DNA from 4 places in the Streptomyces sp. NBC_00358 genome. Region 3 is predicted to be linked to each of the others. Evidence: riboswitches for the same ligand, from Rfam matches in the RefSeq annotation. Region 3 holds a riboswitch; each other region holds the start of a gene.
The links. A riboswitch is a leader RNA that binds a small molecule or an ion and turns the genes downstream of it on or off. The one in region 3 is predicted to bind cyclic di-AMP.
Positions count from the first base shown of each region.

Region 1: another riboswitch for cyclic di-AMP. It lies ahead of OHT01_RS23675 (transglycosylase family protein); the one in region 3 lies ahead of OHT01_RS37065 (C40 family peptidase).
Region 2: another riboswitch for cyclic di-AMP. It lies ahead of OHT01_RS11160 (M23 family metallopeptidase); the one in region 3 lies ahead of OHT01_RS37065 (C40 family peptidase).
Region 4: another riboswitch for cyclic di-AMP. It lies ahead of OHT01_RS33785 (C40 family peptidase); the one in region 3 lies ahead of OHT01_RS37065 (C40 family peptidase).

Region 1 covers NZ_CP107976.1:5,545,485-5,547,676, forward strand. Annotated here, with positions in the region: gene OHT01_RS23670 (transglycosylase family protein) at 1-792, shown strand, start outside; cyclic di-AMP (ydaO/yuaA leader) riboswitch at 976-1,168, shown strand; gene OHT01_RS23675 (transglycosylase family protein) at 1,173-1,871, shown strand.
Region 2 covers NZ_CP107976.1:2,702,510-2,704,701, forward strand. Annotated here, with positions in the region: gene OHT01_RS11155 (GntR family transcriptional regulator) at 1-169, opposite strand, end outside; gene OHT01_RS11160 (M23 family metallopeptidase) at 366-1,130, opposite strand; cyclic di-AMP (ydaO/yuaA leader) riboswitch at 1,143-1,301, opposite strand; gene OHT01_RS11165 (M16 family metallopeptidase) at 1,516-2,192, opposite strand, start outside.
Region 3 covers NZ_CP107976.1:8,651,911-8,654,102, reverse strand. Annotated here, with positions in the region: gene OHT01_RS37065 (C40 family peptidase) at 1-1,105, opposite strand, end outside; cyclic di-AMP (ydaO/yuaA leader) riboswitch at 1,113-1,285, opposite strand; gene OHT01_RS37060 (hypothetical protein) at 1,763-1,993, shown strand; gene OHT01_RS37055 (alpha/beta hydrolase) at 1,990-2,192, opposite strand, start outside.
Region 4 covers NZ_CP107976.1:7,900,274-7,902,465, forward strand. Annotated here, with positions in the region: gene OHT01_RS33775 (LysE family translocator) at 1-37, shown strand, start outside; gene OHT01_RS33780 (DUF6328 family protein) at 1-563, opposite strand, end outside; gene OHT01_RS33785 (C40 family peptidase) at 665-1,138, opposite strand; cyclic di-AMP (ydaO/yuaA leader) riboswitch at 1,142-1,306, opposite strand; gene OHT01_RS33790 (hypothetical protein) at 1,676-1,981, opposite strand; gene OHT01_RS33795 (ATP-dependent Clp protease proteolytic subunit) at 1,989-2,192, opposite strand, start outside.

The DNA.
Region 1 (2,192 bases), 3.1 Mb from region 3:
GTGGCGCAGTGCGAGAGCGGTGGCGCGTGGAGCGCCGACCAGGGCAACGGGTACTACGGCGGTCTTCAGCTCGACCAGGAGGACTGGGAGGCGCACGGCGGTCTCGCCTACGCGTCGAGGCCTGACCAGGCCAGTCGCTCGCAGCAGATAGCCGTCGCCGAGAAGCTGCTCGACGAGCAGGGCGTCGCGGCCTGGCCCAGCTGTGGACCGCTCTCCGGCCTCAGCAAGAACTCGGCCGGGGTCCAGGTCGACACGGGCGTGGCCGGCGACTCGGCGAGTGCCGGGAGTGATGCCGGTTCAACCGGCTCATCCGGTTTGTCCACTTCGTCCGACCTGCTTGGTTCGATCGACGGTGACTCCTCGGGCGCGACCGACGGTGCCGCGAAGTCCAGTGCCTCGCCGAGTCCCAGCGCCTCGGCCAAGACGGCCGACAAGAGTGACGAGTCGGGCAAGTCCGGACGGAAGGACGCTTCTTCGGGCGCCTCCGTCGCCGCGAGCACCGGCACCGGGCGGCACCGCGGCACGGATGCCTCGGAGGGTGCGACCGCCGGTCCCACCGACAGCGCGACCGGACGGCACGCCTCCGGCGTCTCCAGCGTTTCGAGCGACATCACCGACAACTCGTACGCCAGAAAGAACATCTGGAATGTTTCCGACGTCCTCGGCCTTGAGGACGGGTCGGGCTACCTGGCCGCCGCGGCCGCCGCGGCCACCGATGCCGCGGACACCGGTCCCGGCCTCGTCGTCCCAGGTCGGAGCATTGCCGTCACCGCCGAAACGGTGCAGAACTAGCGGGAGTTCGCGTCACGGTTCGCTGTGGAATGTCCGGTTTGGTGCGAGTGAGACATGAGTCTCAGAAGCCCTGATCGTCTTTGAATTTCCGCCGATCGACTGCTTACGGTCGTGACTGCTCGCCACAGCGGGCTCCGACGGTCGCAACGCCGAATCCTGCCAACGGCCGTACGGGAACAGTCGTCGCGTCATGCGCCGTAGGCAGGAGCGGGGGACCCAGGTAGGCGCCGGGCCCGGGAGTCGAGAGACACCTGGGAACGGCTTGGGGTTAAGTCGCGTGCCGGACGTCCTGGAGACAGGGCCGAAGGTGCGCGGCCGGGCAACTCAACCGGCCCGAACCCGACAGCTCACCTCGCAGGCGTCGGTGAGGGGATCACTCCATGCTGTTTTCCAGCAAGGGCAAGCACCGCCGTCCGAACAAGGCCACCCGCGTCGCCGCGCTCGCCGGTGTCACCGGTGTCGCCATCGCCGCCCCGCTGATGGCGGCAGGCAACGCATCCGCCGCCACCGCCTCCGAGTGGGACGCCGTCGCCCAGTGCGAGGCCGGCGGCAACTGGTCGATCAACACCGGCAACGGCTACTACGGCGGCCTGCAGTTCTCTTCCTCCACCTGGGCCGCGTACGGCGGCACCGCCTACGCCTCGACCGCCGACCAGGCCTCGAAGTCGCAGCAGATCGCCATCGGTGAGAAGGTCCTCGCCGCGCAGGGCAAGGGTGCCTGGCCGACCTGCGGCACCGGCCTGTCCAGCGCCGCCTACAGCGGTGGCGCCACGACCCCGTCGACCTCCTCCTCGTCCTCGTCGTCGAGCGGCGCGCAGAGCACCACCACCCGTACGACGGAGCAGCCCGCCTCGCGTTCCGCGGAGCGCCCCGCCGCCCAGAAGACCGTCACCACCCCGACCGGCAAGAAGGTCAAGAAGGGTGACGGCGAGTACAAGGTCGTCAAGGGCGACACCCTCAGCTCGATCGCCGAGAAGAAGCACGTCAAGGGCGGCTGGCAGAAGCTGTTCAAGCTGAACAAGGACATCGTCGCCGACGCCGACTTCATCTACCCGGGCCAGCAGCTGCACCTCGGCTGAGTCCGGCGGCGCGCCGGCTGACGTGGTCACCTTCGGCGGAGGGTGACCGTGATCCCCGGACGTGCGCGGCCCGGCCCCGCTGAAAGACAGCTCCCTCGTAGGCCGGGCCTCCGCTCCGGAGGCCCGCCGAGGTCCCCGTCCCCACGGGCTCCCCGCTCCGGTGCGTGTTCCCCCGCACGCGCCGGAGCGGGGTTTTTTCCTTCTTTTTTGTTCCGTTCAGGAACAATAGGTAGTCTCACTTCTGCTCAAGGGGTGGTCGATCGGCTGGCCGATCCCCTCGGGCCGGATAGGCTCATCCCGCGGGGCTGCCAAGCCCCGCAT
Region 2 (2,192 bases), 5.9 Mb from region 3:
CGACGAAGCCCTCGGCCTCCAGGGTGCGCAGCGCCTCGCGCACGGGGACACGCGAGACGCCGTAGCGCCGCGCGAGCAGTTCCTCGGTGAGCCGGCCGCCGCGCTCGTAGACACCCGCGACGATGTCGTCACGGATCGCCGTGCATACCGAGTGCGCCGGAATACGCATGACCGACCTCCGCTTTAATCCCCGCGAAACGCCATCGATTGACGCTTGTTCAGTGACTCTATTGCAGGAAGCCTGAATTTCCGATGGCAGGCCTGAATCCATGGATATTTTTTGGACATACGGCCTCCGGAAACGATGATGCCCCGGCTCGGTGAGCCGGGGCATCGAAAGCGGCGAAGAAGCCGCGAAGCGGTCGTCAGACGTTGACGCCGTGCGAACGCAGGTACGCGACCGGGTCGATGTCCGAGCCGTACTCGGCGGTCGTACGGGCCTCGAAGTGAAGGTGCGGTCCGGTCGTGTTGCCGGTGGCCCCGGAGAGGCCGATCTGCTGCCCCGGGGTGACCGTCTGCCCCACGGACACACCGATGGACGACAGGTGGCCGTACATGGTGTACGTGCCGTCGTGCATCTTGATCACGACTTGATTGCCGTAGGCACCGCCCCAGCCGGTCGTGACGACCGTGCCGGAGCCGACGGCGTGGACCGAGGTGCCGGAGGCGGCGTGGAAGTCGACGCCGGTGTGGCTGCCGGAGGACCAGAGGCTGCTGCTCGCCTGGTACCCGGTGGAGATGTACGAACCGGTGATCGGGATGACGAAGGTGTTCAGGCGCTTGCGCTCGGCCTCGCGGGCGGCGCGCTCCTTGGTCTCACGCAGCTTCGCGGCCTGCTCGGCGGCGTGCTTGCGCGCGGTCTGCTCGGCCTGCTTGCGCGCTGCGGCCTCGTCGGCGGCGCGCTGCTGCGCGAAGGCCTGGGCGTCGACCTGGTCGGCGACCGAGTCGCCGAGGGTGACGGCCTGGGTCAGCCCGGTCTGCTCCACGGGGGACTCCGCGGCGAACGCGGGGGAGCCCAGAGTTCCGATCACACCGGTGGTGGTGAGCGCCGCGACCCCGACGGCGGTCTTGGTGGTGCTGTGCACCCGGCTCGGACGACGATGCTTGCCGGTGCCACAGGAGAACGCCATGTAGGGGCTGGTCCTTTCCTTCCCTCTCGCCTACCGGGTTAGCTGACGGGTTCGGAGCAGGAAGGTCTCCTACGGGCTCCCTCCGGGGAGGGCGTCCGATTCACCCCAGGGACTACGTGTGGGTCCCCGGCTCCCCTGGCTCGCGCCATGGGGACTCGGCGATGACTGTCCGGTTGCCGCGGGCGCGGCGCACTACGTGACGAACAGACGGACCGACGCTAAGCGGGACGTCTTTCGAACAACAAACGGATCACGGTTTTTGTAGCGCATCCCACAGAGCAGAAGGGCAACCTCCGTACCAATACGGACATCTTGGGGGCGTTGTCCGCGAAAAAGAGGGCCCTGATGACTCTTCAGTCACCAGGGCCCCTCGGCCGCGCGAGCTCTACTCGGCGGCCACCACGCTGACTTCACCGATTCCGAGAGCCTTGACGGGCTCCGCGATCTGCGCCGCGTCGCCCACCAGAACGGTCACCAGACGGTCCACCGGGAAGGCGCTCACGGCCGCCGCGGTGGCCTCCACGGTTCCTGTGGCGGCGAGTTGCTGATACAGCGTCGCCTGGTAGTCGTCCGGCAGGTGCTGCTCGACCTGGTCCGCGAGTGTGCTCGCGACGGCCGCGGCCGTCTCGAACTTGAGGGGCGCCACGCCCACCAGGTTCTGCACGGCGATGTCACGCTCGGCGTCGGTCAGTCCCTCGGCCGCGAGGGTGCGCAGCACCTTCCACAGGTCGTCGAGCGCGGGACCGGTGTTCGGGGTGTCCACGGAGCCGCTGATGGCGAGCATCGCGACGCCCGTGCCGTCCGGCGCGGAGCGCAGGACCTGGCCGAACGCCCTCACGCCGTAGGTGTAGCCCTTCTCCTCGCGCAGGACGCGGTCCAGGCGCGAGGTGAGGGTGCCGCCGAGGCAGTACGTGCCGAGTACCTGGGCGGGCCACACACGGTCGTGCCGGTCGGCGCCGACCCGGCCGATGAGCAACTGCGTCTGGACGGCGCCGGGGCGGTCGACGATGATCACGCGGCCGGTGTCGTCGGCGGTCACCGGCGGCACGGGACGGGGCTCGG
Region 3 (2,192 bases):
GGTACTCGGGTGGCTGCGGCGCCGCCTCGAACGAAGTGGGCTGGGCCGCCGCCTCGTACGCGAGAGGCAGCAGCACCGACCGGGACTCAGGAGGCTGAGGGGCCGAAGGAAACGCGGGGGCCGCGGGGGCCGACGCGTAGGCAGCGGGCACGGGGGCCGGCTCGAACGCCACCGACTGCGGCGCCGGTTGGAACGGCGCGGGCTGCGGCGCCTGCTGGAAGGCCGGAGGCTGGGGCGCTTGCTGGAACGTCGGAGCCTGAGCTGTCGGCTGAAACGCCGGAGCCTGGGGTGTCGACTGGAAGGCTGCGGGCTGGGGCACCTGCTGGAACGCCGGAGCCTGAGCTGTCGACTGGAACGCCGGAGCCTGGGGTGTCGGCTGGAACGAAGGGAGTTGGGGCTCCGCCACCGGCCGGTACTCGACCGCCTGGGCCTGGACGACCGGCCCGCTCTGGCGCGCCGCGTGCCGCGACAACAGCTCCTGCGCGGCGGCCAGTTTGCGCCGAGCGCTGTCCTTCTTCATGTGCAGCGAGGACTTCTGCGGCGCGGCGGCCGGAGCGGACGCCGCCGGGAGCGCCGCGAGGACCGCCGCCTCGGCTCCCGGCACAGCCGGGACCCGCCCGGGCGTCATCTCGGCACCCGAGCCCGCCGTCAGTTCCAGGACAGGGCGAGCGGCCGGTTCCGGACTCGGACCCGCGGTCAGCTCTCGCACCGGTGCCGCCGCCAACTCGGCTACGGGTCGGCCGATCTGCTCCAGTTGATACACCGTCGGGAGCTCCGCCGGGAGCTCCTTCGGCCGTCTCGCACCCTCCGTCGGACGGGCGCCTCCCGTGCCGCGGTCCGGTTGCCTGTCGGCGGGCAGGATGGCCGGGGCCGAGGGTCCGTACCGGGAACGAGCCCCGTCGAACCACTGCTGCATCAGAGCTTCCTGGGCGGGGTCGACCTCCGCCCGTCCCTGGCCGACGACTCGCCGGTTGGGCCTGCGGGTGCGGTTCGCCGAGGCGCGGGTGGCGTTGAAGTTGCCGGTGGCGCTCTCCGCCTGGTCGTAGAGGGACGAAAGCCGTCGGCGGACTTCTTCGCCACTGGGCGGGGTGTGTTCCGGCGCCATGGAGTGGTGCTCCTTCCGTCATCCGCCTACCGGGTTAGCTGTCGGGTTCGGGCGGACGATTCCGGAAGGTATGCCCTACGACCCCTGCCCCGTAAGGCAGTTGGGTCGATTCACCCCAAGTTCGGTGGGTCCCCGGCTCCAGCTGTCACGAGAACAGGCCGGACTCGGCGGAGGCCGCACCGCCCGGCGAACTTCGCCGGAGGGAGTCGGACGGCCTGCTGGCCAACTTAGCCATGATGTGCACCCGATGTGAAGATCCACGTCCCAGATGTCCGATACATTTTCGTGACCTTCATCGCATCACCTCGCAGCGCAACGGCGAGGACACACGGCGTACTCGAAACGACGTCCGACCACGTCCGTTGAGGCGATCGGCACCCCGGTCCCGTCCGGACTCCACTCCAGACCCCGGCCCGAACCCGGTCGGGCCGACCCGGTCCAGCCTGTCCCGACCGGGGGCGCAAACGCGCCGCGGTCGCACGCCTGTCGGAAGTGTGCGCGCAACTGACGTTCACTGACATCCCGTTCAACATCGACGGCGCCCGATGGTCACACCTTGACCGGTTCTGGCCGAGCTGGCCGGATGACCGCTACGGCCACGTCCCGGCCCTACCTTCGAGGCACGGAAGACCACGAGAGCGAGCCGAGGATCCCCACGTGCACGATGCGCCGATCTATGCCCAACTGATCTCCGAACGCGGCGACATACCCACGCTCGTCCGGAGCGAAGCCCGTCGGCTGCAACGCGACTTCGAGTGGATCCTGAGCTGGGATCCCTCCACGGGCGTCCCGCTTCCCGCGTCCGCCGCACGACTCGCGTCCGGCAGCCGCCGCGCCTTCTCCCCCGGTCCGGACCTCGACGACCGGCCGGCCGGACCCGGCCGCTAGAGAACGCCGGGTTCGCGGCCCGGCTCGTCGACGGGGAGGGTTCCCGACCCGTCGACGGCCCGGGTCACCAGGTCGGCGACCGCCGAACCCGTGGCCCGATGCCAGGTCCGGGCGCGCCGGAGCATCGCGTGGTCACCGCCCTCGACCCGCACGGCACTCGCGGAGGAGCCCGCCTCCGCGGCCCGGCGGACGAGAGCGA
Region 4 (2,192 bases), 750 kb from region 3:
GGGCCTTGTCCTGGTCCTGGAGCCGCTGAGGAGCTGAGACGGCGCCGCACCAGCCACGGCAGCAGTCCCCACAGGGCCACGCAGACGGCCAGGGTGCCCGCGCCCGCCGCGATGCCCGCGCCGCGCCCCAGCACCACGTCCACGACGAGCAGCACCGAACCCGTCAACGCCAGCATCAGGACGCACAGGCCGACGGTGGCCAGCCGCGAGGAGACCTGCACGATGGTCGCTTTGGCGTGCCGCTGGAACAGCGACCGGTGCAGCGCCGCGGGGGCCGTGAAAAGGGCGGCGGCCAGCACCGACAGCAGCAACGTCACCACGTAGGTCGCACGCTGCACGGTGTCCAGGGAGGGGAAGCGCTGGGTGAAGGCGAGCGTCAGCAGGAAGGCGAAGAGGATCTGCACCCCCGTCTGGGTGACGCGCAACTCCTGGAGCAGCTCGGCGAAGTTGCGGTCCGCCCGTTCGAGGGGTGTCTCGTCGCGGCCGGACGTCCGCGTCTCCTGGGGAGGGTCGCTTCGCGCGGACGTCTCGTTCCGGGGCGTGCGGGCCGGGTCGGCGGTCATGGGGAATGAGTAACCACTCCGGCCCGTCTCGCACACGCCTCACACGCCGCGTGTCCCCGGGGCGGCGGTACGCGCCGCGTACCGCCGCCCCGGGGACAGGATCAGCTGACCCTGCCGTACCAGACGCTCCTCGTCCAGATCTTCTGGAGCTTCACCACTTCCCCGGTCTTCGGGGAGTGCCAGATCTTTCCCTTCCCGGCGTAGATGCCGACGTGGTACACGTTCCGGCCCGAGTGGAAGAACACGAGGTCACCGGCCTTGCGGTGCGAGGCCGAGACATGGTGCGTCTTGTTGTACTGCGCCGCGGCCGTACGAGGCAGCTTCTTGCCCGCCTTCTTGTACGAATAGAGCGTGAGCCCGGAGCAGTCGAAGCGGTGCGGTCCCGTGGCGCCCCACTGGTAGGGGGAGCCGTGCTTCGACGCCGCGACCTGGAGTGCCCTCGTCGCAAGGGTGGCCGCCTCGGCGTCGGGTGCGACGCCGGGGACCACGAGGCTGCCGCCCACGGCGGCAAGAGTGAGCGCCGAGGCCGTACCGGCCCGGGTCCACAGCGACGGGACACGATTGAGCGCAGTCATGCGCAACCCTTCGTCAGCCGCCTGTGAAGGATGACCTGTCGGATTCGGGCTGGCGAAGTTGCCCGGCCGCAGCTGCGGCTTCACCCCAAGGACCGCCCGGAACCGTTCCGGCGACCCGTCTAGCTGGGTCCTCCACTCCTGCCGATGCACATCTGTCGACCGGTCATCCGGGCGGCGGCAGGACTCGGCGTCCGCCCGGACCGCCCCGCCGCTGTGGCGGGGGCTTGTCGTCGGAAGGGATCTTCACTCATGAGTGGCGGAAATACCGAGCGGAACCGGCGTTTTGTGGGCTTACTCACCACTCACCCGTTCGGGTGGACACCCCTCTGTTCGAGGGGGTGTTGGAGACATCGACGACGCCCGCACCTGCGGCTAAGGGCTTCATCCCGCCTTTCTGGTCGGCGTGTTGCGCAACTCGGAGGGGTCGCAGAAAGGATCGTTCAATACGCCATCGGGGGGTACACCATCCGGTCCGTTTGAGTCCCGGACCGGACACCGCGGGGCGGCGGCGTGTACCGGCTCGAAAGTGTGGGTGCGTCAACTGCCGGACTCGGGCGGCACGGTGACCCGGGCCGCGCGCCGCTCACCGTCCAGAACCCGCAGGGCCTGAGCCAGCGTCGGGGCGTGCATCTCGCTCTCGCCCCGTTGGTGCATCAGAGTGAGCGCGTCCCGCAGGGCCGCGGCCTTGACGACCAGTGCCTGAGCCGCCCTCAGGCCGCGATAGGTGTCCCCGGGGCGGGACGGGTTGATCCGGCCGAGCAGGTCGACCACGTCGAGGTAGCGGTCGATCAGCTCGGCCTCGGCGCGGGTCAGCGCGGGCAGCGGCGGGAGGTCCGGGATCATCGGCCGCTCACCTCGCGCCGCGCGTCTCGAACGAGGTCCTGCGGCTCGGGCCGATCCGGTCGATCAGCCCATAGGCCAGCGCCGCCGGAGCGTCGAAGATCTTGTCCCGTTCGATGTCCGCTGCGACCTGCCCCGGGCTCTGTCCCGTATGCCGTACGAGCAGGTCCTCAAGCGTCTCGCGGGTACGCAGCAACTCCCCGGCCTGGATGAC